One region of the Enterobacter sp. K510 genome, then DNA from elsewhere that is predicted to be linked to it. Evidence: predicted binding sites of a transcription regulator. Region 1 holds the regulator's gene; each other region holds the start of a gene.

The links. Region 1 encodes PurR, which represses purine synthesis genes. Its sites were predicted from a motif close to CANGCAAACGTTTGCNTG; they were not measured.
Positions count from the first base shown of each region.
Region 2: gcvT (glycine cleavage system aminomethyltransferase GcvT) is a predicted target of PurR. The motif match lies at 3,190-3,207, and genes of this name have one in related genera.
Region 3: cvpA (colicin V production protein) is a predicted target of PurR. The motif match lies at 2,058-2,075, and genes of this name have one in related genera.
Region 4: guaB (IMP dehydrogenase) is a predicted target of PurR. The motif match lies at 1,797-1,814, and genes of this name have one in related genera.

Region 1 is NZ_JBNRLQ010000004.1:311,820-319,197, reverse strand. Features, by position in the region: gene ACQUTD_RS09365 (TetR/AcrR family transcriptional regulator) at 1-97, shown strand, start outside; gene nemA (alkene reductase) at 151-1,245, shown strand; gene gloA (lactoylglutathione lyase) at 1,333-1,740, shown strand; gene rnt (ribonuclease T) at 1,841-2,497, shown strand; gene grxD (monothiol glutaredoxin 4) at 2,534-2,881, opposite strand; gene ACQUTD_RS09340 (NlpC/P60 family protein) at 3,210-4,052, shown strand; gene ACQUTD_RS09335 (MFS transporter) at 4,107-5,273, opposite strand; gene cydH (cytochrome bd-I oxidase subunit CydH) at 5,446-5,538, opposite strand; gene purR (HTH-type transcriptional repressor PurR) at 5,833-6,858, shown strand; gene punR (DNA-binding transcriptional activator PunR) at 6,875-7,378, opposite strand, start outside.
Region 2 is NZ_JBNRLQ010000001.1:315,544-322,921, forward strand. Features, by position in the region: gene gcvP (aminomethyl-transferring glycine dehydrogenase) at 1-1,498, opposite strand, end outside; gene gcvH (glycine cleavage system protein GcvH) at 1,589-1,978, opposite strand; gene gcvT (glycine cleavage system aminomethyltransferase GcvT) at 2,004-3,098, opposite strand; gene ubiI (FAD-dependent 2-octaprenylphenol hydroxylase) at 3,553-4,755, opposite strand; gene ubiH (2-octaprenyl-6-methoxyphenyl hydroxylase) at 4,971-6,149, opposite strand; gene pepP (Xaa-Pro aminopeptidase) at 6,146-7,378, opposite strand, start outside.
Region 3 is NZ_JBNRLQ010000008.1:211,265-218,642, reverse strand. Features, by position in the region: gene purF (amidophosphoribosyltransferase) at 1-1,480, opposite strand, end outside; gene cvpA (colicin V production protein) at 1,514-2,002, opposite strand; gene dedD (cell division protein DedD) at 2,178-2,849, opposite strand; gene folC (bifunctional tetrahydrofolate synthase/dihydrofolate synthase) at 2,839-4,107, opposite strand; gene accD (acetyl-CoA carboxylase, carboxyltransferase subunit beta) at 4,176-5,090, opposite strand; gene ACQUTD_RS15615 (DedA family protein) at 5,194-5,853, opposite strand; gene truA (tRNA pseudouridine(38-40) synthase TruA) at 5,879-6,691, opposite strand; gene ACQUTD_RS15605 (aspartate-semialdehyde dehydrogenase) at 6,691-7,378, opposite strand, start outside.
Region 4 is NZ_JBNRLQ010000008.1:85,140-92,517, reverse strand. Features, by position in the region: gene guaA (glutamine-hydrolyzing GMP synthase) at 1-189, opposite strand, end outside; gene guaB (IMP dehydrogenase) at 252-1,718, opposite strand; gene xseA (exodeoxyribonuclease VII large subunit) at 1,877-3,253, shown strand; gene ACQUTD_RS15115 (M4 family metallopeptidase) at 3,332-4,357, shown strand; gene ACQUTD_RS15110 (protealysin inhibitor emfourin) at 4,357-4,710, shown strand; gene ACQUTD_RS15105 (zinc ribbon domain-containing protein) at 4,707-4,928, opposite strand; gene der (ribosome biogenesis GTPase Der) at 4,985-6,472, opposite strand; gene bamB (outer membrane protein assembly factor BamB) at 6,618-7,378, opposite strand, start outside.

The DNA.
Region 1 (7,378 bases):
GGGCGCTAATTTACAGGCCAAGATGTCACGCAGCGCCGTGCCGCTGGAAAGCGCGCTGGCGCATGCCCGATTTGTTATCGCAGCGCCTGCACAATAACAGGCGTTTTTATTTCTACTTTTACTAGTCGACCGGTCTATTCAGGAGCAGTTATGTCTAAGTCGTTATTTACCCCGTTGAAAGTGGGTGCCATTACCGTACCGAACCGTGTATTTATGGCTCCGTTGACGCGCCTGCGCAGCATTGAGCCAGGTGACATTCCGACCCCGCTGATGGGCGAATATTACCGCCAGCGCGCCAGCGCCGGTCTTATCATCAGCGAAGCGACGCAGATTTCCGCCCAGGCAAAAGGCTATGCGGGCGCGCCGGGGCTGCACAGCCCGGAGCAGATTGCCGCATGGAAAAAAATCACCGCTGGCGTGCACGCTGAAAATGGCCATATGGCCGTACAGCTGTGGCACACCGGTCGTATCTCCCACACCAGCCTGCAACCGGGCGGTCAGGCGCCGGTCGCGCCCTCTGCCATCGCAGCGGGTACCCGTACTTCCCTGCGTGATGCCAATGGCAACGCCATCCGCGAAGAAACCTCCGTGCCGCGCGCGCTGGAAATCGATGAAATTCCGGGCATCGTGAACGATTTCCGCCAGGCTGTCGCCAACGCCCGCGAAGCCGGTTTTGATCTGGTCGAACTGCATGCCGCCCACGGTTACCTGCTGCACCAGTTCCTGTCCCCTTCCGCTAACCAGCGTACCGATGAGTACGGCGGCAGCGTGGAAAACCGCGCCCGTCTGGTGCTGGAAGTGGTGGATGCGGTCTGTAACGAGTGGGGCGCAGATCGCATTGGTATTCGCGTCTCGCCAATCGGTACCTTCCAGAACACCGACAATGGCCCTAACGAAGAAGCCGATGCGCTGTACCTGATCGAAGAGCTGGCCCGTCGCGGCATCGCTTACCTGCACATGTCTGAGCCGGACTGGGCGGGCGGCGCGCCTTATACCGAAGCCTTCCGTGAAAAAGTGCGCGCCCGTTTCCACGGCCCGATTATCGGCGCCGGGGCTTACACGCCGGAGAAAGCCGAAGATCTGATCGGCAAAGGGCTTATCGATGCGGTGGCCTTTGGTCGTGACTATATCGCCAACCCGGATCTGGTTGAGCGCCTGGAACGCAAAGCGGAACTGAACCCGCAGCGCCCGGAAAGCTTCTACGGCGGCGGCGCGGAAGGTTACACCGACTACCCTACTCTGTGATCCGTTGATTGATAGCGGCGACACTCCGCCGCTATACTGCATAAAGCTTTACGACCGGAACGCAAAACAACTGATTAAGAGGATATTATGCGCTTACTTCACACCATGCTGCGTGTTGGCGATCTGCAACGCTCCATCGACTTCTACACCAACGTGCTGGGCATGACGCTGCTGCGTACCAGTGAAAATACCGAATACAAATACTCGCTGGCCTTTGTGGGCTACGGCCCGGAAAGCGACGAAGCGGTTATCGAACTGACCTATAACTGGGGCGTCGACAGCTATGAGCTGGGCACCGCTTACGGTCATATCGCGCTGGAAGTGGATAACGCTGCTGAAGCTTGCGAACGTATCCGTCAGAATGGCGGCAATGTCACCCGTGAAGCTGGCCCGGTTAAAGGCGGCACCACGGTTATCGCCTTCGTTGAAGATCCGGACGGTTATAAAATCGAACTGATCGAAGCCAAAGACGCTGGTCGCGGTCTGGGCAACTGATCCCCCACGGGCGCGCCGCGCCCGTTCTTTCTGCGCGGTATAATCCTTGCGTAAAATTTGTCATAATGCGCGCTGCAATTTTCCGTCTTAAGAGATCCTGATGTCCGATAACGCTCAACTCACCGGTCTGTGCGGCCGTTTTCGTGGTTTTTACCCTGTTGTTATTGATGTGGAAACCGCCGGGTTTAACGCCAAAACCGATGCGCTGCTCGAAGTTGCCGCCATTACCTTAAAAATGGACGATGAGGGCTGGCTGATGCCGGACAGCACGCTGCATTTTCACGTTGAGCCGTTCGAAGGGGCAAATCTGCAGCCTGAAGCGCTGGCGTTCAACGGTATCGATCCTGCTAACCCGCTGCGCGGGGCGATCAGTGAGCACGATGCGCTGCATGCGATTTTCAAAATGGTGCGCAAAGGCATTAAAGACAGCGGCTGTAGCCGCGCGATCATGGTGGCCCACAATGCGACCTTCGATCACAGCTTTATGATGGCCGCCGCCGCGCGCGCCTCGCTGAAACGCAACCCCTTCCATCCGTTTGTCACCTTTGACACCGCCTCACTGAGCGGTCTGGCGCTGGGACAGACGGTACTTTCCAAAGCCTGCGCCGCCGCGGGGCTGGATTTCGACAGCACCCAGGCCCACTCTGCCCTCTACGATACTGAGCAAACAGCACTGCTGTTCTGCGAGATCGTTAACCGCTGGAAGCGGCTGGGCGGCTGGCCGATGGCGATGCCTGGCGACGAAAATCAGCCATAAAAAAAGCACCCTAGGGTGCTTTTTTATTGCCTGCGCTTATTCAGCGCCCGGCTCTTCGGTTTTGTACTTCGCAGCGGTTTCTTTGATCAGCGGCTGAAGTTCTCCGCGCTGGTACATCTCAATGATGATGTCGCAGCCGCCTACCAGCTCGCCATCCACCCACAGCTGCGGGAAGGTCGGCCAGTTGGCGTATTTCGGCAGCTCGGCGCGGATGTCCGGGTTCTGCAGAATATCTACATAAGCAAAGCGTTCGCCACAGGCGGAAAGCGCCTGAACTGCCTGGGCAGAGAAGCCGCAGCTTGGCAGCTTAGGGGAACCTTTCATGTACAGCAGGATCGGGTTTTCAGCGATTTGACGCTGGATTTTTTCGATGGTCTCGCTCATTGTCTTGCTTCCTTAACTTCTTCTACGACAGTCGTCTTATTGTAGCGGTTCAGACAACCCACGGAAAATAACATTTTGTTCACCACGCGTTATATTATCGTCTGTCGGATAAAGATGCCTTAAGAATATCAGTTTGCGCGAAACGATTCGCTCATGCCTTAACCGTTTCCTTCCCTGAATTGCTGCTTTTTTTTGCGCTTGTTAACGAAACAGCGCAAGGATGCAAAAAGGCTCTTACCTTTTTAGCATTTTATGCTTTAGAATCGACGAGTTTTGAAAATCACACGCACGCATGATTTCATGCCTGCCCGAATCAGGGGATTGCTCAGTGGCGCGGATAAATAAAGTCTCGATCACGCTCTGTGCTTTGGTTTTTGCTTCGCTGACGTTTGCGCCATTAAGCCAGGCGTCTGAACAGGCGCGGCCCTCTGCCGTGCAAAAAACGCATCTGGCGAAAACCAGCGACCGTAAGAAGCAAAGCACGACCCAAAAGACAACAAAGAAAAGCAGTGGCAGCAGTAAAAAAATAGCTAAAAAAGCATCCAGCAGATCCGCCAGTCAAAAAACCTCCAGCAGAACAAAACGCGTCTCATCCGGTACTAAAACCAGCAGCCTCGCCTCACGCAAAAGCAAATCCAGCCCGGGGAAAATTGCCGCCGTTACCTTTACGGAAAAGTGCACCACCCGCAAAGGCCGCAAGCAGCACTGCGTGAAAGTGAAAAGCAGCAAGCCGGTTACCCTGGCAGACGCGCATAAAGTGCGCATTAAAAAGGCCCAGACGGCGGCGTTATCGACATTAATGAATCAGATCGGCAAACCCTATCACTGGGGCGGCACCTCGCCGCGTACCGGCTTCGATTGCAGCGGGCTGGTGTATTACGCCTATAAAGATCTGGTGAAGTTCCGCATCCCGCGCACCGCCAATGAAATGTATCACCTGCGTGATGCCTCGCCGGTCAACCCGGGCGAGCTGGAACGGGGCGATCTGGTGTTCTTCCGCACGCAGGGTCGCGGCACCGCCGATCACGTGGGCGTCTACGTTGGCAATGGCAAATTCATCCAGTCGCCGCGCAGTGGTCAGGATATTCAAATCACTTCCCTTAGCGAAGATTACTGGCAGCGTCATTATGTGGGCGCGCGCCGGGTGATGACGCCGAAAAACGTCCGCTAAAAAAAACACCCTGCCGGACTGCGCAGGGTGTTTTTCTTTTTTACTCAGTAACGATCAGTTCGCCACGCATTCCCGGCGGGCATCGGCGCGACCGGAAAACAGCACCAGCAGCAGCGCGAGCGCCGCAATAACAGCGCCCATCACCGGCACGACGGCGTAGCCTAATCCTGCGGAGATCACCGCGCCGCCTGCCGCCGCGCCCAGCGCATTGCCGAGGTTAAAAGCGCCGATATTCACGGACGAAGACAGCCCCGGCGCTTCATGAGCGACACGCATCACGCGCATCTGCAATGGCGGCACCACCGCGAACGTTGCGGCACCCCACACCACCATCGCCACGGCCGCGCCGATATCGCTTTTCACCAGCAGCGGGATCGCCAGCATGATCACCATCAGCAGCAACAGAAAGCCTTTCAGCGTGCCGCTGACGGAACGATCGGCAAACTTACCGCCCAGGTAATTGCCCAGCGAGAAGCCCACGCCGATCAGCACCAGCATCGCGGTGACAAAGAACGGCGTCGCGTGATTAAGCTCCTGCAACACCGGCGAGATGTAGGTATAGAGAGTGAACATCGCCCCGGCGCCCAGCACGGTGGTCAGCAGCGCCGATAAAACCTGCGGGCGCATCAGCACCGCCAGCTCCTGGCGCACATCCGGACGCACGCCCGCGCTGCCCTTCGGCAGGGAGAAGAACAGGCTTAACATCGACACCACGCCAAGACCTGCGGTGGCGAGGAAGGACATCCGCCAGCCGATGGTTTCCCCAAGCCAGGTGGCCGCAGGAACGCCGCCGATATTGGCGATGGTCAGTCCCATAAACATGGTCGCCACGGCGCTGGCCTGTTTATGTTTCGGTACCACGCTTGCGGCCACCACTGACCCCAGGCCAAAGAAGGCGCCGTGGTTAAGACTGGTGATAATGCGCGACAGCAGCAGCGTGGTGTAATCCGGTGCAATGGCCGACAGTACATTACCGAGGGTGAAAATCGCCATCAGGAAGATCAGCGCGTTACGGCGGGCGCGGTGCGACAGCAGCAGCGTCATCAGGGGGGCGCCCACCATCACGCCGATCGCATAGGCGCTGATCAGCATGCCGGCGGCAGGGATCGAGACGTCAACGCCACGGGCGATTACCGGCAGCAATCCCATGGGTGAAAATTCAGTTGTACCTATCCCAAAAGCCCCGATTGCCAGTGACAGCAGGGGAAAATTTATCTTCATTATTACATGACTCCAGTAATGCGATGGCGTACAGAGCGCCTCGCGGTGAAGTCAAAAGCATGACATTAATCACAAAAAAACAGAAGTTAATGAAGTGACAAAAGATTATTGCAAATTTGATAACAATCGGCGGGAATGAAAAAGAGAGGGAGAGCGCTCTCCCTGCTCTGGATCAATTAAAAGCGGCAGTCATTGCGCCAGCAACGATCAGGCTGAGCACGATTACGGTAGTAAACAGCGAATACTTCAGATTGCTATCCATCATTTTTTCTCCTTTGTTAACCCCCACAAAAAGTGAGATTGCTCATTTTTGCACAGTTAAACGCAAAAATCTTCTCTGTTTTAGATTGATAACCATTTTTAGGCTTCCCCTTTTCATCAAGATCAGCCAGAATTCCACGCTAAATTTATTCGCGTACCGGCCACTGACCCCTCCTGACGTCCTGTGTTGTTTTCCCGGCGTATCGCAACCTGAAAATGTTGCGCGAAGGGTTTTTTAAGGCAAACGTTTACCTGTAGCAGTATCAGGAGCTTAAGATATGGTCTGGAGTGAGATCTAATGGCAACAATTAAAGATGTAGCGAAACGCGCAAACGTTTCCACTACAACCGTATCACATGTTATTAACAAAACCCGTTTTGTTGCGGAAGAAACGCGCAACGCGGTGTGGGCAGCTATCAAAGAGCTGCATTATTCCCCGAGCGCGGTGGCGCGCAGTCTGAAGGTTAACCATACCAAGTCGATTGGCTTGCTGGCGACCAGCAGCGAAGCGCCCTACTTTGCCGAAATCATTGAAGCTGTTGAGAAAAACTGCTTCCAGAAGGGCTATACCCTGATCCTCGGCAACGCCTGGAACAATCTTGAAAAGCAGCGCGCTTATCTGTCGATGATGGCGCAAAAGCGCGTCGACGGCCTGATGGTGATGTGTTCTGAATACCCGGACCCGCTGTTGCGCATGCTGGAAGAGTACCGTCATATCCCGATGGTGGTGATGGACTGGGGCGAAGCGAAAGCGGACTTTACCGATTCGGTGATCGATAACGCCTTTGAAGGCGGCTATATGGCGGGCCGGTATCTGATCGAACGCGGCCACCGTGAAATCGGCGTCATTCCGGGCCCGCTTGAGCGTAACACCGGCGCGGGCCGTCTGGCGGGCTTTATGAAAGCGATGGAAGAAGCGCTGATTAAGGTGCCGGAAAACTGGATCGTGCAGGGCGACTTTGAGCCGGAATCCGGCTACCGCGCCATGCAGCAGATCCTCTCCCAGCCGCATCGTCCGACCGCAGTCTTCTGCGGCGGCGACGTGATGGCGATGGGCGCGCTCTGCGGGGCTGATGAAATGGGTCTGCGCGTGCCGCAGGACGTGTCGCTGATTGGTTATGACAACGTGCGCAACGCCCGTTTCTTCACCCCGGCGCTGACCACCATTCACCAGCCGAAAGACTCGCTGGGCGAAACGGCCTTCAATATGCTGATGGACAGGATCGTCAGCAAGCGTGAAGAGTCGCAATCCATTGAGGTGCACCCGCGTCTCATCGAACGCCGCTCGGTCGCCGACGGCCCGTTCCGCGACTATCGCCGCTAAGCCTGCCGGGAGCCAGTCACTCTGGCTCCCGCAACCACTCTTTATTCAGCGTCTCGCTGTCTCCTAAATAATCCAGCAGCCAGCTTAAGGCGGGCGAATTATCCTTTTGCTGCCACGTCAGGCAACAGGCGGCATCCGGGAAGGGATTTTCAAGCGGCAGCGCCACCCACTCTCCGCGATCAAGCCAGGGCCTGGCAAAATGCGCCGGTACCATGCCGATACACAATCCCGCCGACAAACAGGCCGCCGAGGATTCCCAATCGGGCGCGATGATGCGCCGCTGGTTATCCAGCAGCCAGGTAATACGCTTGGGCAGCGAGCGGGAGGTGTCCTCGCGCACCAGCGACGGCCAGTTGCGCAAGGTGTCATCGCTCAGCGGCCCGTCCATCGCCGCCAGCGGGTGTTCACGGGATACCACGCACTTCCAGCTCAATTTCCCCATATCCCGGAAGGCGTAGCGCCCGCCCACCGGCACCGCCTGGGTCGCGCCAATCGCCAGTTCCACGCGGCCATCCGCCAG
Region 2 (7,378 bases), on a different contig from region 1:
CCAGATCTTTGCGCTCCAGACTGTGCATGTAGCGCATCATTTCGGTTTCGCTGTGATAGCGGTTAAACACCGGATGCGCGAGGATCGCGTCTTCGCGCAGCATAGCCGGCTGAATGGAACGGCTGTCGTGAGCGACGTTTTTATCCAGCGCGTCAATGTCGTGCTGCTCAACGCCGGTGAGCACGGCAAGCAACAGCTGCACGTCTTCGCGGGTGGTGGTTTCATCGAGCGTAATGCCGACCGCGTTAATGATGTCGCTGCGCAGGTTGATTTCACGGGCTTCAGCACGCGCCAGCACTTCGGCTTTATCCGCCACTTCCACGCACAGGGTGTCGAAGTAGTGGGCGTGGCGCAGTTTCAGGCCGTGCTGTTGCAGGCCCGCCGCCAGAATATCCGCCAGGCGGTGAATACGACTGGCAATACGCTTCAGGCCGACCGGACCGTGATACACGGCGTACAGGCTGGCAATGTTCGCCAGCAACACCTGCGAGGTACAGATGTTGGAGTTCGCTTTCTCGCGGCGGATATGCTGCTCGCGGGTCTGCATCGCCATGCGCAGCGCGGTGTTACCGGCGGCATCTTTGGACACGCCGATAATACGGCCTGGCATGGAGCGTTTGAATTCATCTTTCGCAGCGAAGAAGGCCGCGTGCGGGCCGCCGTAGCCCATAGGCACGCCGAAACGCTGGGCAGAGCCGAAGACGATGTCCGCGCCCTGTTTGCCCGGCGCGGTTAACAGCACCAGCGCCATAAAGTCGGCGGCTACGCTGACAATCACTTTGCGCGCTTTCAGTTCGGCGATCAGCGCGCTGTAGTCATGCACTTCGCCGGTGGTGCCCACCTGCTGTAACAGCACGCCGAACACATCCTGATGATCGAGCACTTTGTCGGCATCATCGACGATCACGTCAAAACCAAAGGTTTCAGCGCGGGTACGTACCACGTCCAGCGTCTGCGGGTGTACGTCGGCCGCCACGAAGAAACGGTTGGCGTTTTTCAGTTTGCTGACGCGCTTTGCCATTGCCATGGCTTCCGCGCCTGCGGTGGCTTCATCGAGCAGCGAGGCGGAGGCAATATCCAGTCCGGTCAGATCCAGGGTCACCTGCTGGAAGTTAAGCAGCGCTTCCAGACGGCCCTGGGAAACTTCCGGCTGATACGGCGTATAGGCGGTGTACCAGCCCGGATTTTCCAGCATGTTGCGCAGGATCACCGGCGGCAGTTGCACGGCGGTGTAACCCATGCCGATATAAGTCTTAAAGCGTTTATTGCGGGCGGCGATGGCTTTTAACTCTGCCAGCGCGGCAAATTCGGTTGCGGCGTCACCCACCTGCGGCGGGGTATCCAGCTGAATATCTTTCGGCACAATCTGGCCGATCAGCGCGTTAAGGGACTCTGCGCCCACGGCGTTCAGCATTTCCTGCTGCTGCGTGGCATCCGGTCCGATGTGGCGTTCAATGAATGCGCCGCTATTTTCAAGCTGGCTTAGCGTCTGTGTCATGGGCGAGGGTTCCTGAAACGGTCTGGCTGATTTGCCCGGTGGCGCTGGCGCTCACCGGGCCTGCAAAGTAATGAAATATCCGGCGGAGATTTACTCGTCTTCTAACAGCGCTTCATACGCGCTGGCGTCCAGCAGAGCGGCAACTTCGCTTTCATCGCTGGCTTTAATTTTGAAGATCCAGCCGCCGCTGTACGGCTCGCTGTTGACCAGCTCCGGCGTGTCGCTCAGCGCGTCGTTGACGGCCAGGATCTCGCCGCTGACCGGCGCATAAATATCGGAAGCGGCTTTTACGGATTCGGCAACGGCACAGTCGTCGCCCGCGCTGACGGTCGCGCCCACTTCAGGCAGATCGACAAACACCATATCACCCAGCAGCTCCTGCGCGTGCTCGGTAATGCCAACGGTGTAGCTGCCGTCCGCTTCTTTGCGCAGCCATTCATGTTCTTTACTGTATTTCAGTTCAGCCGGTACATTGCTCATAAAGGTTTCTCCACAATAAAATGCGTTACGCGACAGGTTTACCCATGCGCACAAAAACAGGTTTGGTAACGGTAACCGGCATTTCGCGGTTACGGATCTGTACGATGGCGGTTTCGCCAATGCCTGCCGGTACGCGGGCCAGCGCGATGCTGTAGCCCAGCGTCGGTGAGAAGGTACCGCTGGTGATAACGCCTTCCTGCTGATTGCCGTCGTGGTCAGTGAAACGCACCGGCAGTTCATTACGCAGCACGCCTTTTTCGGTCATCACCAGACCAACCAGCTGTTCGGTGCCTTTTTCACGCTGTGCTTCCAGCGCTTCGCGGCCGATAAAGTCGCGGTCAGCGGGTTCCCAGGCGATGGTCCAGCCCATATTGGCGGCCAGCGGAGAGACGCCTTCATCCATCTCCTGCCCGTAAAGGTTCATGCCCGCTTCCAGACGCAGCGTATCGCGCGCGCCCAGGCCGCAGGGTTTCACGCCCGCTTCCACCAGCGCATGCCAGAATTCGGCGGCCTTTTCATTCGGCATGGCGATTTCATAGCCCGCTTCGCCGGTGTAGCCGGTGGTGGCAATAAAAAGTCCGCCTGTTTCCACGCCAAAGAATGGCTTCATGCCGCTGACGGCTTCACGTTGTTCATCGCTGAACAGCGTGGCGGCTTTGGCTTTGGCGTTCGGGCCCTGCACGGCGATCAGCGATAGATCGTCGCGCACGCTGATGTCGATGGCGTAAGGCGCGGCGTGTTCGGTGATCCAGGCGAGATCTTTTTCGCGGGTGGCGGAGTTGACCACCAGGCGGAAGAAGTCTTCGCTGAAGAAGTAGACGATCAGGTCGTCAATCACGCCGCCGGAGGCGTTAAGCATGCCGCTGTAGAGCGCCTTGCCGGGGGTGGTAAGTCTGGCTACGTCGTTAGCCAGCAGGTAACGCAGGAAGTCGCGGGTACGGGTGCCTTTCAGATCGACGATGGTCATGTGGGACACATCGAACATGCCTGCATCGCGGCGTACGGCGTGGTGCTCGTCAAGCTGGGAGCCGTAATGCAGCGGCATCATCCAGCCGTGGAAATCCACCATGCGCGCGCCACATAGCGTGTGTTGTTCAAACAAAGGAGTCTGCTGAGCCATCTTTTCCTCATTGAATAAGCGGGGCTGTTAAGGATTTCCCGGGTCATAAAAACCGCCACGACCCCCGGCGTCAGCCTCCTTTCAGGTTGCCGACGCAAACGTTACCTTTCGCCTGAACTTATCACTGAAAAGCGCCCTAAACCATAAGTAAAAATGCGCCATCACATTAGCTTATGACCTGAAAACCCGCAGAGCCGCACAGCGTAAAAAACTTAATAACGAGTAATTAACATTCTCTTTATAGGGAGAATTGAACTTCCCGACCCTGTAAAGTGACATTTTTCACCAAAAATCATGAGAATTTCCCGACGCTGAAAATTCATGACATGAGAAAAAGTAATCTGAAAAAGCGGGTGAAATTAGATTATTTCAAATGAGGAGACGCTGCCCTTCCCGGAACCGGGAAGGGAAAGTGTGACGCGGATCTTAGTTCAGGCGGAAGGCTAAAAAATGATTATTTCAGCCAGTCGGGAAGGTCGTTGAGACCCATCGCCTGACGGATAAGTTGCGGCTTCACGCCAGGGAGGGTGTCGGCCAGCTTGAGACCAATATCACGCAGCAATTTTTTCGCCGGGTTGTTACCCGCAAACAGCCCACGGAAGCCCTGCATCCCGGCGAGCATCACCGCCGCGCTGTGCTTGCGGCTGCGCTCGTAACGGCGCAGATAGAGATGCTGCCCGATGTCTTTGCCCTCGCGATGCAGACGACGCAGCTCGTTAACCAGCACTGCCGCATCCATAAAGCCCAGGTTGACGCCCTGCCCGGCCAGCGGATGAATGGTGTGCGCCGCGTCGCCAACCAGCGCCAGACGATGACCGGCAAACTGACGGGCGTAGCGTCCGGTAAGGGGATAAACCTGACGCTCGCTCTCCACCTGACACAGGCCAAGGGCATTGTCGAAGGCCACGCACAGCGCCTGATTGAAGTCTTCAGTGCTGGCCTGCTGCATTTTTTCCGCCTCACGCGGTGGCAACGACCAGACAATAGAGCACAGATGCGGATCCGCCAGCGGCAGGAATGCCAGAATGCCGTCGCCGTAAAACACCTGACGCGCGGTGGCGTTGTGCGGTTCGGCGGTACGGATGGTCGCCACCAGCGCGTGATGGCCGTAATCCCAGTAAGTAAGCGGAATATCGGCTTTGCTACGCAGCCAGGAGTTAGCGCCGTCAGCGCCCACCACCAGGCGCGCCGTCAGCATGCTGCTGTCCTGCATGGTAAGGAAGGCGTCGTTTTCGCCCCAGGCGACCTGTTGCAGCGTGGCCGGGGTAATCAACGTGATGTCGCTGCTCTGCTGCGCTTTTTGCCACAGCGCCTGATGCACCACGGCGTTTTCGACGATGTGTCCCAGATGGCTGTAGCCCATGCTTTCGTCGTCAAAGGCGATGCGGCCAAAGCTGTCTTTGTCCCACACTTCCATGCCGTGATAGCAGCTGACGCGGTGCGCCAGAATGTCAGACCAGACGCCCAGATGCGTCAGCAGTTTTTCACTGGCGGCGTTGATGGCGGATACGCGCAGTTCAGGCGGCGCATCCGGGGCCAGCGGCACCGGCGCGTTCTGTTCCAGCACCGCCACGCGCAGCCCGCTGCCCTGTAATCCACAGGCCACAGCCAGCCCGACCATGCCCCCGCCAACAATTGCTACATCTACACTTTGCACAATTCACTCCAGCAGCCTGGCTTAGCAGGCGTAATTGTTGCAGCCAGTTTGAACACGGACAGCGCGGAAAAACCGGAGCGTACTTGCAGTACGTGAGGATTTACTCGCTTCGCTCGCCCAGAGGGCCGCCCTTTTGGGCGTTCAAAACACTGACGTGTTTTGTTGAGCACTGCCCAGGTTCAAAATGGCAAATAAAATAGCCTGGTAAGACAGGCTTAGCGCGCGACCCAGCCCAGCGTCCGCTGCGCCAGCACATCACGTGCCGGGGTAAATAATTCCATTGCCATCAGACCGGCATTGCGCCCGGCGACCAGCGGCGCCCAGCGGTTGGCGAACAGGTGCACCAGCCCGTCGGTGACGCCGATGGTCGCCTCTTTGTCGGCCTGGCGGCGTTTTTGATACTGGCACAGCACCGAATAAATACCCACGTCCGTCTGACTGGCCCATGCGCTGGTCAGGGTTTCGGCCAGCGTCATCACGTCGCGCATGCCGAGGTTAAACCCCTGCCCGGCGATAGGATGCAGCGTCTGGGCGGCATTGCCCACCAGCACCACGCGATGGGAAATGGACGACGAGGCGGTGGTCAGCGACAGCGGATAGGCGCTGCGCGTTCCGGCGTGAAGGATACGCCCGAGCCGCCAGCCGAAGGCTTTTTGCAGCTCGTGACAGAATTTTTCGTCAGACCAGGCGAGCACCTCGTCACGCTTGTTTTCTGCGTGGCACCACACCAGCGAGTAGCGCCCCTGCGTCATCGGCAGCAATGCCAGCGGGCCATGCTCGGTAAAGCGCTCGAAGGCGCGGCCAGCTTGTTTCGCGGACACCGTGACGTTGGCGATCACCGCCACCTGATGATAGGGCGTCTGCTGCCAGGTAATGCCGCTTTGCGATCCCAGCGACGAACGGGAGCCATCGGCGGCAACCAGCAGCGTGCCGTCGATCTGATCGCCATTTTCCAGCATCACGCTGACGCCGTTTTCCGTGCGGGAAAAGGTATTGACCCGCGCGGGACAATGCAGCGTCACGCCGGGGGCGTTTTTCAGCATGGCAAACAGGCGCTGGCCGATATCATGCAGCTCGACCACCTGACCCAGCGCGTCCACGCGGTAATCCTGCGCCTCTAAAGTGACAAAACCCGCATGGCCGCGATCGCTGACGTGTACGGTGGTAATAGGTGTAGCGCAGTCGGCAAGGCGTTGCCAGATACCGACCCGCGCCAGCTGCTGACAGGTGCCCTCCGCCAGCGCAATGGCGCGGGCATCAAACCCCGGATGGCGCGTGGCGTCCGGGGCGATGGCTTCCACCACATGCACCGGCAGCGTTCCCTTTGATAAGCGTGAAATGGCCAGCGCCAGGGTCGCGCCTGCCATGCCGCCGCCCACGATAATCACGCTCATGCGCGTTTCGCTGCCGCCATCAGCGCCTCGATGTCATCGGCTTTTTTAACCACGCTGGCGGTGAGGTTTTCGTTGCCGTCTTCAGTGATCAGAATATCGTCTTCAATACGCACGCCAATGCCGCGGTATTCTTCCGGCACGTCGGCGTCCGGGGCGATGTACAGACCCGGCTCGACGGTGATCACCATGCCCGGCTCCAGCACGCGGGAGCGATCCGCGCCGTAAACGCCCACGTCATGCACATCCAGCCCCAGCCAGTGGCTCAGGCCATGCATAAAGAACGGACGGTGCGCGTTGTCGGCAATCAGCTGGTCGATTTCGCCTTTCAGGATGCCGAGCTTCACCAGGCCGGTGATCATGATGCGCACCACGTCGGCAGTCACGTCCTGAATGGAGACGCCCGGCCGGAAGCGTTGCAGGGCCGTCTCTAAAGATTCCAGCACGATGTCATAGATGGCGCGCTGGGCGGGGGTGAATTTGCCGTTTACCGGGAAGGTACGGGTAATGTCGCCCGCGTAGCCCTGGTATTCGCATCCGGCGTCAATCAGCACCAGATCGCCGTCGCGCATTTCACTTTCGTTTTCGGTGTAGTGCAGGATGCAGGCGTTTTCACCGCTGCCGACGATGGTGTTGTAGGACGGGAAGCGCGCGCCGTGGCGGGAAAACTCGTGCAGGATCTCACCTTCCAGCTGGTATTCGAACATTCCCGGACGGCAGACCTGCATGGCGCGGGTGTGCGCCAGGGCGGTGATCTCCCCGGCGCGACGCATCACTTCGATCTCTTCGGCGGATTTGAACAGGCGCATTTCGTGCACCATCGGACGCCAGTCGGTCATGGTGGCTGGCGCGGTGAGGTTCTGCCGCGCGCTTTTACGCAGTTTATCCAGCGCGGCAAAGACGATCTCATCAGCCCAGGCGTATTCGCCCTGCGCGTGATAGACCACGTCGAGGCCGTTCAGTAACTGATAGAGCTGCTCGTTGATTTCGCTGAACGCCAGCGCGCGATCGACGCCCAGTTTTTCCGGGGCGGCTTCCTGCCCGAGACGGCGGCCAAACCAGATCTCGGCGGTTTTATCGCGCAGGCGGTTAAACAGCACGCTGTGGTTATGGGTGTCATCGCTTTTAATCAGCACCAGCACGGCCTGCGGCTCGTTAAAGCCGGTGAAATACCAGAAGTCGCTGCTCTGCCGGTAGGGATATTCACTGTCGGCGCTGCGGGTCACTTCCGG
Region 3 (7,378 bases), on a different contig from region 1:
TCTGACGCAGCAGCGCTTTGGTATCGTCATTACGCACGGCGTCGAGATAGTCGAGATACTGCTGATCCACGTCTTTGGTGACGTAGACGCCGTTGAACACCGAGCATTCAAACTGCTGAATATCCGGGTTCTCGGCGCGCACCGCGTCGATGAGATCGTTCAGATCCTGGAAAATCAGGCCGTCGGCACCGATGATCTGGCGGATTTCATCCACTTCGCGACCGTGAGCAATCAGCTCGTTGGCGGTCGGCATGTCGATGCCGTAGACGTTCGGGAAACGAATTTCCGGCGCGGCGGAGGCGAGGTACACTTTCTTCGCACCGGCTTCGCGGGCCATCTCAATGATCTGCTCGGAAGTGGTACCGCGCACGATGGAGTCGTCCACCAGCAGCACGTTCTTGTCACGGAATTCCGCGCGGTTGGCGTTCAGCTTACGGCGCACAGACTTACGGCGCAGCTGCTGACCCGGCATGATAAAGGTACGGCCAACGTAACGGTTTTTCACGAAGCCCTGACGGTACGGCTTATCCAGAATACGGGCGATTTCCAGCGCGATATCGCAGGAGGTTTCCGGGATCGGGATGACCACGTCAATATCCAGATCTTCCCATTCGCGGGCAATTTTCTCGCCCAGCTTTTTACCCATATTCACACGGGCGCTGTACACGGAAATCTTGTCGATAAAGGAATCCGGACGGGAGAAATAAACGTACTCAAACAGGCACGGATTGCTGACCGGGTTTTCCGCGCACTGACGGGTGAACAGCTGGCCTTTTTCGGTGATGTACACCGCTTCGCCAGGCGCCACATCGCGCAGGAATTCGAAGCCCAGCGTATCTAACGCCACGCTCTCAGACGCTACCATGTATTCGGTGCGGCCATCGGCGAGATCGCGTTTACCAAGCACCAGCGGACGAATACCGTTAGGATCGCGGAAGGCAACCATACCGTGACCGATGATCATCGCCACGCAGGCATAGGCCCCGCGGATCTGACGGTTGGTGGCGGCGACGGCAGCAAAAATGTTATCCGCTTCTAACGGGTAGTGGCGGAAGTTATCCAGCTCGCTGGCAAAAATATTGAGCAGGATTTCAGAATCGGAAGTGGTATTAATGTGGCGGCGTTTCTCTTCGAACAGACGCTTACGCAGCTCATGGGCGTTGGTCAGGTTGCCGTTGTGGGCAAGCGTGATACCGTACGGCGAGTTCACGTAAAAAGGCTGCGCTTCTGAAGCGCTGGAGCTGCCCGCAGTCGGGTAACGCACATGGCCAATACCCATGTTCCCCTGCAGGCGCTGCATATGGCGGGCTTCAAATACATCGTTCACCATGCCGTTCGCTTTACGCAAACGGAAGCAGTTAAGTTCATCAATGGTGATAATGCCTGCGGCGTCCTGACCACGGTGCTGCAACACCGACAATGCATCATAAATCGACTGGTTAACCGGCATGAAACCGGCGATACCGACAATACCGCACATACGTATATTCCTCGTTAAGCCACATCTCAGGACTTACGCCCTGGGCAAGAAACTTGACGAGCTTTGCAGATAGTCAAAGAACCATCTGATGATAAAACTAAACTGCGGGATCAGCTGCGACTTTTGCCAGTCTTCGCTTTTGGAAAAGCCGGTAAAGGTATCGAGAAAGAACAGAATGGCGGCGACAATCAGCGCACCGCGCAGCGCACCGAAGCAAATCCCCAACACCCGGTCAGTACCCGACAGGCCGGTTTTCTCGACAAGCTGACTGATAACATAGTTAACAATAGCGCCGACGATCAGCGTCGCGATAAACAGCACCGCGATAGCAATCCCATTTCGAACCAGTTCGTCTTCAAAGCCCGTGAACCAGACAGACAGGTAAGTGTAGTAATGACTGGCGACAAAGAAAGCACAACCCCATGTCACCAGCGACAACGCTTCACGAACAAAGCCGCGGATAAGGCTAACCAGACAGGAAAAACCAATTACCGCGATGATGGCGTAATCAATCCAGACCATATGTGTCCCACGATTAATCGCCCTGTCATCCAGTTCGGGGCGAATTCTAACAGAAAAAGAAAACGTTTGCGTAGGGATTTCCTTCCCGCGCGTAAATAAAAATGGCGCTGAAAAAATCTTCAACGCCAGCACAGGCCTGGCCTCTGCGGGCCGGGTTTTTGTGCGTTTTTTCTAATCAGTTCGGGGTATACCCCATCACCACGCCGCTTAAGCCGGAGATCTGCTTCAGCTCGCCAAGGGATCCCTTAAGCTTATCTTTCGAGGCGTCCGGGCCGACCAGAATACGGGTGATTTTACCCTGCACCGGCGTGCCTGGAATAGTGAATACCCGATAACCCGCGCTGCGCAGTTTGCCGGTAACTTCATTAACCTTATCGGCATTCTTCAGCGCCCCCAGCTGCACGACATACGCCTTACCCGTCGGCGCAGGCTTCTCTTCTTCGGCCTGCTTCGGCGGCGGCGTCGTGGCTGCCTGTTGCTGAGCGGTATCGCGCTGCGGTTTTGGTTTTTCCACCGGCTTAGGTTTAGGTGTTACCACCGGCTGCGGGTCAATATCCATTTCAGGATTGTTGGCCGCCTGACGCGAGGCCTCCAGCGACGGCGCTGCGGCGTTGCCCGCCCGCACTTCTTCAGCCGCGCCTTCCGGCGGCTGTGCCGGAAGCGCCTGCGTGGCCGCCGGCAGCATGTCCGGCTCGTCGCGATCGCCGGGTTTTGGCACCAGCGGGATCGCCGCAAACTCATCCTGGTAATGTTTTTTCTGCCCGTCCAGCAGCCCCGGCAGCACAATCACGCCCAGCGCCACCAGCACAATGGTGCCCATTAAACGGTTCTGAAACTTACTCGCCACCGGTTCTCCCCGCGTCCATCGCTTCCATGACATGTGCTACGGTGTGGAAGGAACCACACACCAGCACGGTATCTTCTGGTCTGGCATCCGCCATTGCCGCCCGCCACGCCTGTTCGACGCTGGCAAAGGCGCTGCCGCCGTTAAGGTGCGTCAGCAGCTGTTCTGCCGTCGCGCCCCGCGGCCCTTCCAGAGGGGCACAATACCAGCTATCGACCTGGCTCTCCAGACAGGCAAGCGTTCCGGCAATATCTTTATCATGCAGCATGCCGACCACCGCCAGCACGCGTCCGCTTTTCGGCAACGCTGCCAGGCGTCCGGCCAGATAAGCCGCCGCATGAGGATTGTGCGCCACGTCCAGAATCACGCGCGGCGACTGGCTCACTATCTGGAAACGTCCCGGTAAAATCGCTTTCGCAATGCCGTCGCGGATCGCCGTCTCGCTGATATTCAGGCCGCTGGCACGCAGGGCAGCCAGCGCGGTTGCCGCGTTGGGCTGCGGCACCTGCGGTAACGGCAGGCCAGTCAGCTCACCCTGAGCATCGCGAAAACGCCAGCGGTCGCCCGTGACCTCATACTGCCAGTCGGCATCGCGGCGCAGCAGGTGCGCGCCTTTCTCGCGTGCGACATCGGCGATGCTCTGCGGCATATCCGGCTCGCCGACCACCGCCGGTTTGCCCGCCCGGAAGACACCGGCTTTTTCGCGGCCAATGCTCTCGCGATCCGGCCCCAGCCAGTCGGTATGATCCAGCGCGATGCTGGTCACCACGGCGACATCCGCATCGACAATATTGGTGGCGTCAAGGCGCCCGCCAAGGCCGACTTCGAGGATCACCACATCCAGCGCCGCCTCTTTGAACAGCCACAGCGCCGACAGCGTGCCGTATTCGAAATAGGTTAAGGAGGTATCGCCACGCGCAGCTTCGATGGCGGCGAACGAGCGGGTGTGATCGCTTTCCGCCAGCTCTTCGCCCTGCACGCGCACGCGCTCGGTGTAGCGCACTAAATGCGGCGAGCTGTAAACGCCCACCCGTAGCCCCGCCGCCAGCAGCACAGACTCCAGCGTACGGCAGGTGGTGCCCTTGCCGTTGGTACCGGCCACGGTAAAGACAAAAGGCGCAGGTTTGAGCACGTCGAGCGTAGCCGCCACGGTCTGAACGCGCGCAAGTCCCATATCAATGGTTTTACTGTGCAGGTTTTCCAGATAAGAAAGCCACGTGGCCAGGGGCGACGTGGCTTGAGGAATGCTTTTCGTTTCCATGATGCCCGGCTTGAATGCAGTTGAAAAAGTAAAAAGGCAGAGCACCTGCGCTCTGCCCTTCGATTTTATCAGGCTTCGTTTTCCTGATCGGGTACCGGCGGCACCACGATGCTTTCACGCGGCGCATCCGGGTTTGGCGTCGGCAGATTCATCAGCTTCGCCAGAATGCTCGCCAGCTTCAGGCGCAGTTCCGGACGACGCACGATCATGTCGATTGCGCCTTTTTCAATCAGGAACTCACTGCGCTGGAAGCCCGGCGGCAGTTTTTCGCGCACGGTCTGTTCAATAACGCGTGGACCGGCAAAGCCGATCAGCGCTTTCGGTTCCGCGATGTTCAGATCGCCCAGCATCGCGAAGCTCGCGGAGACGCCGCCCATGGTCGGGTCGGTCAGCACGGAGATATACGGCAGACCGCGCTCCTGCATCTTCGCCAGCGCCGCAGAGGTTTTCGCCATCTGCATCAGCGACATCAATGCTTCCTGCATACGCGCGCCACCGGAAGCGGAGAAACAGATCAGCGGGCAATTGTCTTCCAGCGCCTGTTCAACCGCGCGAACAAAGCGAGCACCAACCACGGAACCCATGGAACCGCCCATAAAGGCGAATTCAAACGCCGCAGCGACGACCGGCATACCATGCAGCGTGCCTTTCATCACCACCAGCGCGTCTTTCTCACCGGTTTCTTTCTGGGCAGACGCCAGACGGTCTTTGTACTTTTTGGAATCACGGAACTTCAGCACATCTTTCGGCTCAAGTTCGCTACCCAGTTCCACCATCGATCCTTCATCCATCAGGCTATGCAGGCGGTTACGCGCTGACATACGCATGTGGTGATCGCATTTCGGGCAGACCTCAAGGTTACGCTCCAGTTCGGCACGGTAAAGCACCTGACCGCAGCTGTCACATTTGGTCCACACTCCCTCAGGAATGCTTGCCTTGCGGGTGGGGGTAATATTGCTTTTAATTCGTTCAATCCAGCTCATTGATGACCTTTATGCATGAACCTGGTAGCCCATAAATGGGGCACATTAAAACATAACGCTCGGCAACTTGGGACAAAAAAGTGGTCGAACCGCTGACGGGTTCTTATTTTGTCTGTCGGGCTGCTGCGCGTCGGTGACGAATAATTTCGATTACGCCTGGCAGGATCGAGAGCACGATAATTGCCACGATAAGCAATTTCAGGTTCTCCTGCACAACGGGCAGATCACCGAACAGGTAGCCGGCGTAGGTGAACAGTAACACCCACAACAGCGCGCCGATGACGTTATAGGCCGCGAAGTGACGATACGACATATGCCCCATTCCCGCCACAAAGGGCGCGAAAGTTCTGACGATAGGCACAAATCGCGCCAGGATAATCGTCTTGCCACCGTGCTTATCGTAAAACGCATGGGTTTTATCAAGATAGCTGCGACGGAAGATTTTTGAGTTCGGATTGCTGAACAGCTTTTCGCCGAACAGCCGTCCAATGGTGTAGTTCACCGCATCGCCAAGGATAGCCGCCACAATCATCAGCGTCACCATCAGGTGCACGTTCAGATCGTTCGTCGGCAAAGCGGAGAGCGCCCCTGCGACAAACAGCAGCGAATCACCCGGTAAAAACGGCGTCACTACCAGTCCTGTTTCGCAAAACAGGATCAGGAACAGAATGGCGTAAATCCAGACGCCGTACTGCGCGACCAGCTCAGCCAGGTGCACATCAATGTGTAAAATAAAATCAATGAGAAAATAAATGAGATCCATGTCTTACGCCTTTGTCTGAATGCATTTAGTCCGCTAAAAACAGCGGACCCATTGGCGGGCGCGGCAGATCGAAGCGGTCGGGATAATCCACCGCCACCAGATACAACCCTTCCGCTTTCGCCGTTGCTGCCGCGAGCGTTCTGTCCTTCGCCGCCAGCAGTTCTGCTATCCAGCTCTCCGGCTGGTTGTTGGCGCCTACTTCCATCAGGCTGCCGACAATATTCCTGACCATATGATGTACAAAGGCATTGGCTTTGATATCGACCACCACATATGCACCGTAACGCGCCACGTTAATGTGCATCACGTTTCGCCACGGCGTACGCGACTGGCACTGAACCGCCCGAAACGAGGTAAAGTCATTTTCCCCTATCAGCGCCTGGGCCGCACGATGCATCCGATCGGCATCCAGAGGATGATAGTAGTGAGTGACGCCGCGCCCCAGCACGGCAGGGCGCAAACGATGATTGTAGATGACGTAGCGGTAACGGCGAGCCGTGGCGCTAAAACGTGCATGAAAATCATCGGGCACATTTTTTACCCAGCGCACCGCGATGTCACCAGGTAAATTCGCATTTACGCCCAGCGTCCAGGCCGCATCTTTACGCTGTACGCTGGTTTCGAAATGCACTACCTGCCCGGTGCCGTGCACCCCGGCGTCAGTACGCCCGGCGCAAAACACCGTGATCGGCTCGTCCGCCACTTTTGAAAGCGCAGTTTCGAGCTTTTCCTGCACGCTGCGCACTTCATTCTGCCGCTGCCAGCCGTAATACTTACTGCCGTCGTACTCAATGCCGAGCGCAATCTTGCTGACGGGCTTTGCCTGCGCGTCGGACATTAGTACATGTACTCCTGCACCAGCTTCTCGGCGATTTTCACCGCCATCAGCGCGCCGCCAAAGCGGACGTTATCGGCCACCGACCAGAACTGGATCTGCTCCGGCATGCCGTAATCGTTATGCACACAGCCCACGGAAAGCTGCGGATTGCCGGAAGCGTCGCCCACCTGGGTCGGGAAGTCGTTAGCCGGGGACAGCGCAATATCTTCGCCGCGCTCGAAGGCATCGCGGGCTTCTTCCGCCGCCAGCGGACGCAGCCCTTCAAAGCTGACCATCTGCGCCAGACCGTAGAATACCGGCGAACGTACGCAGTTAACGGAGATCATCAGGCCATCGTCCTGGAGGATTTTACGCACCTGATCCACTACCACACGGGCTTCACGCACGCTGCCCTGGCTGTCCGGCAGCATCGGCAGCATGTTGAACGCCAGCTGGCGGCCAAAGAAATCGTCCTCATCAACGGGAATACCGTTGAGCAGTTTTGCGCTCTGCCCCGCCAGCGCATCCACGGCGACTTTGCCCTGGGAGGACGCAGACAGCAGGCTGGTTACGGCGATACGCGACAGGCCGCCTTCGTCGATCAGCGGCTTAAGGGCGGTCAGCAGCTGGCTGGTGAGGCTGTCCGCCACCGCCACGATATTGCGGTTACGGTAATCTGCCAGCACGAACGGATTGACGTCCGGGACC
Region 4 (7,378 bases), on a different contig from region 1:
GGTGCTTTCCGGGCCGCCGGAGAGGATGATACCGCTTGGGTTGAACTCACGGATCTGTGCTTCCGTGACATCCCATGCCCAGAGTTCGCAGTAAACGCCCAGTTCGCGCACGCGACGGGCCACCAGCTGTGTGTATTGCGAACCAAAATCGAGGATAAGAATGCGATGCTTATGAATATTTTCCGTCATTGACGCTAATTCCGAGGCAAGTAAAACAAAATCGCCCGGCATTAAGCCGGGCGTGGAAACGATCAGGAGCCCATACGGTAGTTCGGCGACTCTTTGGTAATGGTCACATCGTGAACGTGACTTTCCTGAATGCCTGCACCGCTGATGCGTACGAATTCGGCTTTGGTACGCAGCTCGTCGATGGTAGCACAGCCGGTCAGCCCCATACAGGAGCGCAGGCCGCCCATCTGCTGGTGAATGATCTCTTTCAGATAGCCTTTATAGGCCACGCGGCCTTCGATACCTTCCGGCACCAGTTTGTCAGCGGCGTTATCCGTCTGGAAGTAACGGTCAGAAGAACCTTTGGACATCGCGCCCAGCGAACCCATGCCGCGATAGGATTTGTAGGAACGTCCCTGGAACAGTTCGATTTCGCCCGGCGATTCTTCGGTACCTGCCAGCATAGAGCCGACCATTACCGCGCTTGCGCCAGCGGCGATGGCTTTGGCGATGTCGCCGGAGAAACGGATGCCGCCGTCAGCGATAACCGGAATACCGGTGCCTTCCAGCGCTTCCACCGCGTCAGACACGGCGGTGATCTGCGGTACGCCCACGCCGGTCACGATACGGGTGGTACAGATGGAGCCAGGACCGATACCCACTTTTACCGCGCTCACGCCAGCCTCGGCCAGCGCACGTGCGCCTGCGCCGGTGGCGACGTTACCGCCGATGATTTGCAGATCCGGGTATTTGGCACGGGTTTCACGAATGCGTTGCAGCACACCTTCAGAGTGACCGTGAGAGGAGTCGATCAGCAGGACGTCAACGCCGGCGGCGACCAGCGCGTCCACGCGCTCTTCGTTGCCCGCGCCTGCGCCTACGGCCGCGCCAACGCGCAGACGGCCATGCTCGTCTTTACAGGCCTGCGGTTTACGTTCGGCTTTCTGGAAGTCTTTAACGGTGATCATGCCGAGCAGATGGAAATTCGCGTCAACCACCAGCGCTTTTTCCACGCGTTTTTCGTGCATTTTGGCAAACACGGCGTCGCGCGCTTCGCCTTCACGCACGGTAACCAGGCGCTCTTTCGGCGTCATATAGACGCTGACCGGCTGGCTTAAATCGGTGACAAAACGCACGTCACGACCGGTAATAATACCGACCAGCTCGTTGTCAGCGGTGACAACCGGGTAGCCTGCGAAACCGTTACGTTCGGTCAGTTCTTTCACTTCGCGCAGCGTGGTGGTGGGCAGTACGGTCTGTGGATCGGTAACAACACCGGATTCATGTTTTTTGACGCGGCGGACTTCTTCAGCCTGACGCTCAATGGACATGTTTTTGTGGATAAAGCCGATGCCGCCTTCCTGTGCCAGAGCAATCGCCAGACGCGCTTCCGTCACGGTGTCCATGGCTGCGGAGAGCATAGGAATATTCAGGCGAATGGATTTCGTCAGCTGGGTGCTGAGATCGGCGGTATTCGGCAGAACGGTGGAATGAGCGGGAACAAGGAGGACGTCGTCAAACGTCAGGGCTTCTTTAGCGATACGTAGCATGGGCAATATCTCTGACCGGGTGGTTAAATATTGCCGTGGCATTATACAGAGCGTAATCGGTTGCATCCACACTTTTTTCAGAAAAATAGTTGCGTTCGCCTCTCATCGGGTTACTATCGACTGAATAACCTGCTGATTTAGAATTTGATCCAGCTCACATGTCAATGACTCAATCCCCTGCAATTTATACCGTCAGCCGCCTGAATCAGACGGTGCGCATGCTGCTTGAAAAAGAGCTGGGCCAGGTATGGATCAGCGGTGAGATTTCCAACTTCACGCAGCCCGCATCAGGGCACTGGTATTTCACCCTCAAAGACGACACCGCCCAGGTGCGCTGCGCCATGTTCCGCAACAGTAACCGCCGCGTCACCTTTCGCCCGCAGCATGGTCAGCAGGTGCTGGTGCGCGCCAGCGTTACCCTCTATGAGCCGCGCGGCGATTACCAGATTATCGTTGAGAGCATGCAGCCGGCGGGTGAAGGCCTGCTGCAACAAAAATACGAACAGTTAAAAGCGCGGTTACAGGCGGAAGGGCTGTTCGACAGCCAGTTCAAGCAGCCGCTCCCCTCCCCTGCGCATTGCGTGGGCGTCGTCACTTCGAAAACCGGTGCCGCCCTGCACGATATTCTGCATGTGCTTAAGCGCCGCGATCCCTCTCTGCCGGTGGTCATCTACCCGACGGCGGTTCAGGGCGAGGATGCGCCGGGGCAGATTGTCCGCGCCATTGAACAGGCTAACCGCCGTCAGGAGTGCGACGTGTTAATCGTCGGACGCGGCGGCGGCTCGCTGGAAGATCTGTGGAGCTTTAACGACGAGCGGGTCGCACGGGCGATCTTTGCCAGCGCCATTCCGGTGGTCAGCGCCGTGGGGCATGAAACGGACGTGACCATCGCCGATTTCGTCGCCGATCTGCGCGCCCCCACGCCTTCTGCCGCCGCCGAAATGGTCAGCCGTAATCAGCAGGAATTGTTGCGCCAGTTGCAGATCGGCCAGCAGCGGCTGGAAATGGCGATGGATTATTATCTGGCGACGCGCAATCGTCGTTTCACACAGCTTTATCATCGTCTGCAACAGCAGCATCCGCAGCTGCGGCTGGCGCGTCAGCAAACGGTGCTGGAGCGCCTGCGTCAGCGTATGGCCACCGCCCTGGAGAATCAGCTTAAGCGCACTACCCAGCGCCAGCAACGCATCACCCAGCGACTGAACCAGCACAACCCACAACCGCGCATCCATCGCGCCCAGTCCCGCGTACAGCAGCTGGAGTACCGTCTGGCACAAAGCATGCGCGATCGCCTGAGCAGTACCCGCGAACGTTTTGGCGGCGCCATCACCCATCTGGAAGCCGTCAGTCCTCTCGCCACCCTGGCGCGCGGGTACAGCGTGACCAGCGCCGCTGACGGCAGCGTGCTGAAAAAAACCAAGCAGGTGAAAGCGGGCGATACGCTGACCACCCGTCTGGAAGATGGCTGGGTGGCAAGCCAGGTCACAGAAGTGACGCCGGTGAAGAAAACCCGCAAGCGTAAACCTGAAGCCTGATAAGGGAAACTCTTCCCGCCCGGAACTATACTGCTGGTGTTTCTTATTTTTCGGCTTTCGCCCAGTAAGGAGACCAGCATGAATTATTCTCGCCTGCATTCCGTTATTCCGCCGTATATCCTGCGCCACATTATTGACCACGGCGCGCCCCCGCAGCAGCAGTACGCCCGTCAGACGTTAATGCACGTACAGACGCTGATGGCGGAGCACTATGGCAAAACCGCTGCCCACCCGAGCGCCGCCAGCGGCGATACTGAACGCGAAATCTATGACGCGCAAAACACCCAGGCGCTGCCCGGCAAGCTGGTGCGCAAGGAAGGCCAGCCGTCGAACGGCGATGTCGCCGCCGACGAAGCCTGGGATTATCTCGGCGTCACGCATCAGTTCTTCTGGCACGCGTATCAGCGCGACTCTCTCGATAACAAGGGCATGATCTTAAGCGGCACGGTGCATTACGGTCAGGATTACCAGAACGCCTTCTGGAACGGTCAGCAGATGGTGTTTGGCGATGGCGACGGCGAGATTTTTAACCGTTTTACCATTGCGATTGATATCGTCGGCCATGAGCTGAGCCACGGCGTCACGGAAACCGAAGCAGGCCTGATCTACTTTGAGCAGGCGGGCGCGCTGAACGAGTCGCTGTCGGATGTGTTTGGTTCGCTGGTGAAGCAGTATCACCTCGGGCAGACCGCCGATCAGGCCGACTGGCTGATTGGCGAAGGTCTGCTGGCGGAAGGCATCAACGGACGCGGCCTGCGCTCAATGTCTGCGCCCGGCACCGCTTATGACGATCCGCTGCTCGGCAAGGATCCGCAGCCAGCCCATATGGATGACTACATTAAAACCCGTGAGGACAACGGCGGTGTGCACCTGAACTCCGGCATTCCTAACCGCGCCTTTTATCTCGCGGCGCTGGCGCTGGGCGGTTACGCCTGGGAAAAAGCGGGCTATGCCTGGTATGACACGGTGTGCGACCGTTCGCTGGCGCAGAATGCCGATTTCGCCACCTTTGCCCGTCTGACGGTGGAGCACGGCGGCAAACGCTCTGGCAGCGCTGTCGCCGACGCCATTGAGCAGGCGTGGAAAGAGACAGGAGTGCTGTGATGAAAACCCTGCCCGCGCTGACGGAAGATGCCGTTATTGACCTGGCGCGAGAAGGCGGCGTGGCGTATATGCCGCGCCTTGCCGCGCCCCGCCGTATCGCCCTTTCTGAACTGGATGAACAACAACGGGATCGTGTGTGCAATATTCTGCGCCGCTCGTTGCCGCTGGGACAGGATCCGGGAAAGGCGGAGTCACCGGGACGCGGCGATCAGCGCTATTACCGCATTCAGATCAGCTGGACGCAGCAAAACAGTACGCATCATGCGGACATCGTCTTGCTAATCGCGGAAAGTGATGCCCCGTCAGAGCTGGAAGAGCTGTGGCGACGCGGAAAAGATTGCGTGTGTGATTAAGGCGTTGCGAGGGTAAATTCGACGCGCTTTTTCGAGATCAGTCCATGGCCGTGCTGGCAGAAATAATCCACCGCGCCACAGGCTTTCAGCACCTCTAAGGGCTGATGACAGTCCGGGCAACGCGCTTCAAGGGTGAGATCCTGATGACAGTGCGCGCAGTGCGCCTGCGTGCCGGAAAGTTCCAGCGGATGATGACAGGTCGGGCATTGCAGTTCCATAAAGCCTCCTGGTATGCCTTCACCCCGGCGGCGTGCCGGGGCGAGGAGCAAAGGGATTATTTCCCTTTCTTGATGTGCTTGATCAGACGCTTACGTTTACGCATCTGGTTCGGGGTCAGGGTGTTGCGCTTGTTGGCGAACGGGTTCTCCCCTTCCTTAAACTGGATGCGGATCGGTGTCCCCATCACGTCCAGTGATTTGCGGAAGTAGTTCATCAGATAACGCTTGTAGGAATCCGGCAGGTCTTTCACCTGAGTACCGTGGATCACCACAATCGGCGGGTTATAACCCCCGGCGTGTGCATATTTCAGCTTCACGCGGCGACCACGCACCAGCGGTGGCTGATGATCTTCTGCGGCCATGTTCATGATGCGGGTCAGCATCGCCGTGCTCTGGCGACGCGTCGAGCTGTCATAGGCTTCGCGGACGGATTCAAACAGGTTGCCGACGCCGCTGCCGTGCAGGGCGGAGATGAAGTGCACGCGGGCAAAGTCGATAAAGCCCAGGCGGTAATCCAGGGTCTCTTTCACCTGCTCGCGAACTTCCTGGCTCAGACCGTCCCATTTGTTGACAACGATCACCAGCGAGCGACCGCTGTTAAGGATAAAGCCCAGCAGCGACAGGTCCTGGTCGGAAATGCCTTCGCGGGCATCGATCACCAGCAGCACGACGTTGGCGTCTTCAATTGCCTGCAACGTTTTAATAACCGAGAATTTTTCCACGGTATCGGTGATTTTGCCGCGCTTACGCACGCCAGCGGTATCGATGAGAATGAATTCACGCTCATCACGCTGCATCGGAATATAGATGCTGTCACGGGTGGTGCCCGGCATGTCATACACCACCACGCGATCTTCACCGAGAATACGGTTGGTTAGTGTGGACTTACCGACGTTCGGACGCCCGACAATGGCCAGCTTGATCGGCAGATCCAGCGGGTTAAAGTCGTCTTCCGGCTCTTCAACCGGCTCGGTGCCATTCTGCTCGGCTTCAAACTGCGCCCAGTAGGCGGCTTCTTCGTCGACTTCTTCCACTTCACGCGGATCGACTTCTTCCATCCACGGCACCAGCACATGCTCCAGCAGGCTGGTGACGCCACGACCGTGAGACGCGGCAATCGCGTGGATCTCACCGAGACCCAGTGAGTAGAAGTCCGCTACCGCCTGATCCGGATCCAGACCATCGGTTTTGTTAGCCACCAGAAACGTCGGTTTCTGACGGGAACGCAGGTGCTGGGCGATGGCTTCGTCAGCAGGCATCAGGCCCGCGCGCGCATCCACCATAAACAGCACAACGTCCGCTTCTTCGATAGCCAGCAGCGACTGCTCGGCCATACGGGTTTCCACGCCGTCTTCTGTCCCGTCGATACCGCCGGTATCAATACAGATAAACTCGCGGCCTTCCACTTCAGCACGACCGTACTTACGGTCACGAGTCAGCCCCGGGAAATCCGCCACCAGCGCATCTCGGGTGCGTGTTAAACGGTTAAAAAGCGTGGATTTTCCAACGTTAGGGCGCCCGACAAGCGCGACCACAGGTACCATGTTTAAAGCCTCTTTCAAAAAATCATTTACAGCGTCGCCGGAGGGCAGCGCTGTGCAAATACAAAAATTAAAACGCTAAAACGTAAAAACAGGAAAACGGCCCCTGCAACAGGAGCCGTTTTTCTCAAGCCGACAGCCGCTGTGATTAACGCGTAATCGCGTACAGCGTGCCGTCTTTCGCCTGAATCAGCAGTTTACCTTCAGCAACCACAGGTTCGGTCAGGAAGCCGGAGCTGTCCACCTTCTGCTGCGCCACAAAACGACCATCCGCGGTATTGATCCAGTGCAGATAACCTTCGCTGTCACCGACTACTAAAGAACCATTATACAACGCCGGCGTGGTCAGGTTACGGTGCAGCAGATCGCTTTGCGTCCAGAGTGTGACGCCACCCTCGGTGGTCAGCGCCAGCACACGGTCATTCTGATCCACCAGGTAGATACGATCGCCGTCGATGATGAAATCATTCACCGAGCCAAGCTCGCGTTTCCACATGATCTGACCGCTGCGCAGATCCAGCGCCGTCAGGTTGCCATTATAAGCCAGCGCGTACACCACGCCATTGATGACAATCGGCGTGGTATCCACATCGCTCAGACGATCGATTTCGGTCGCACCCGTGGCCTGGGAAATACGCTGCTGCCAGATAATCTGGCCTTTATCCATGATCACCGCGCTGACGCGGCCGTTATCACCGCCGACAATAGCGGCGCCATAGGCTGTCGCCGGGGCAGATTCGCCGCGCAGGGAGAGCGCAGGCATATCGAGGTTAACGGTCCATTTCACCGCGCCGTCCGCTTCGTTCAGCGCCTGCAACTGGCCGTTGCTGGTGTGGATCAGCACCACGCCATCGCTGACGACAGGACGGGAGAGCGCTTCGCCCGCGACTTTCGTCTGCCAGGCTGTAG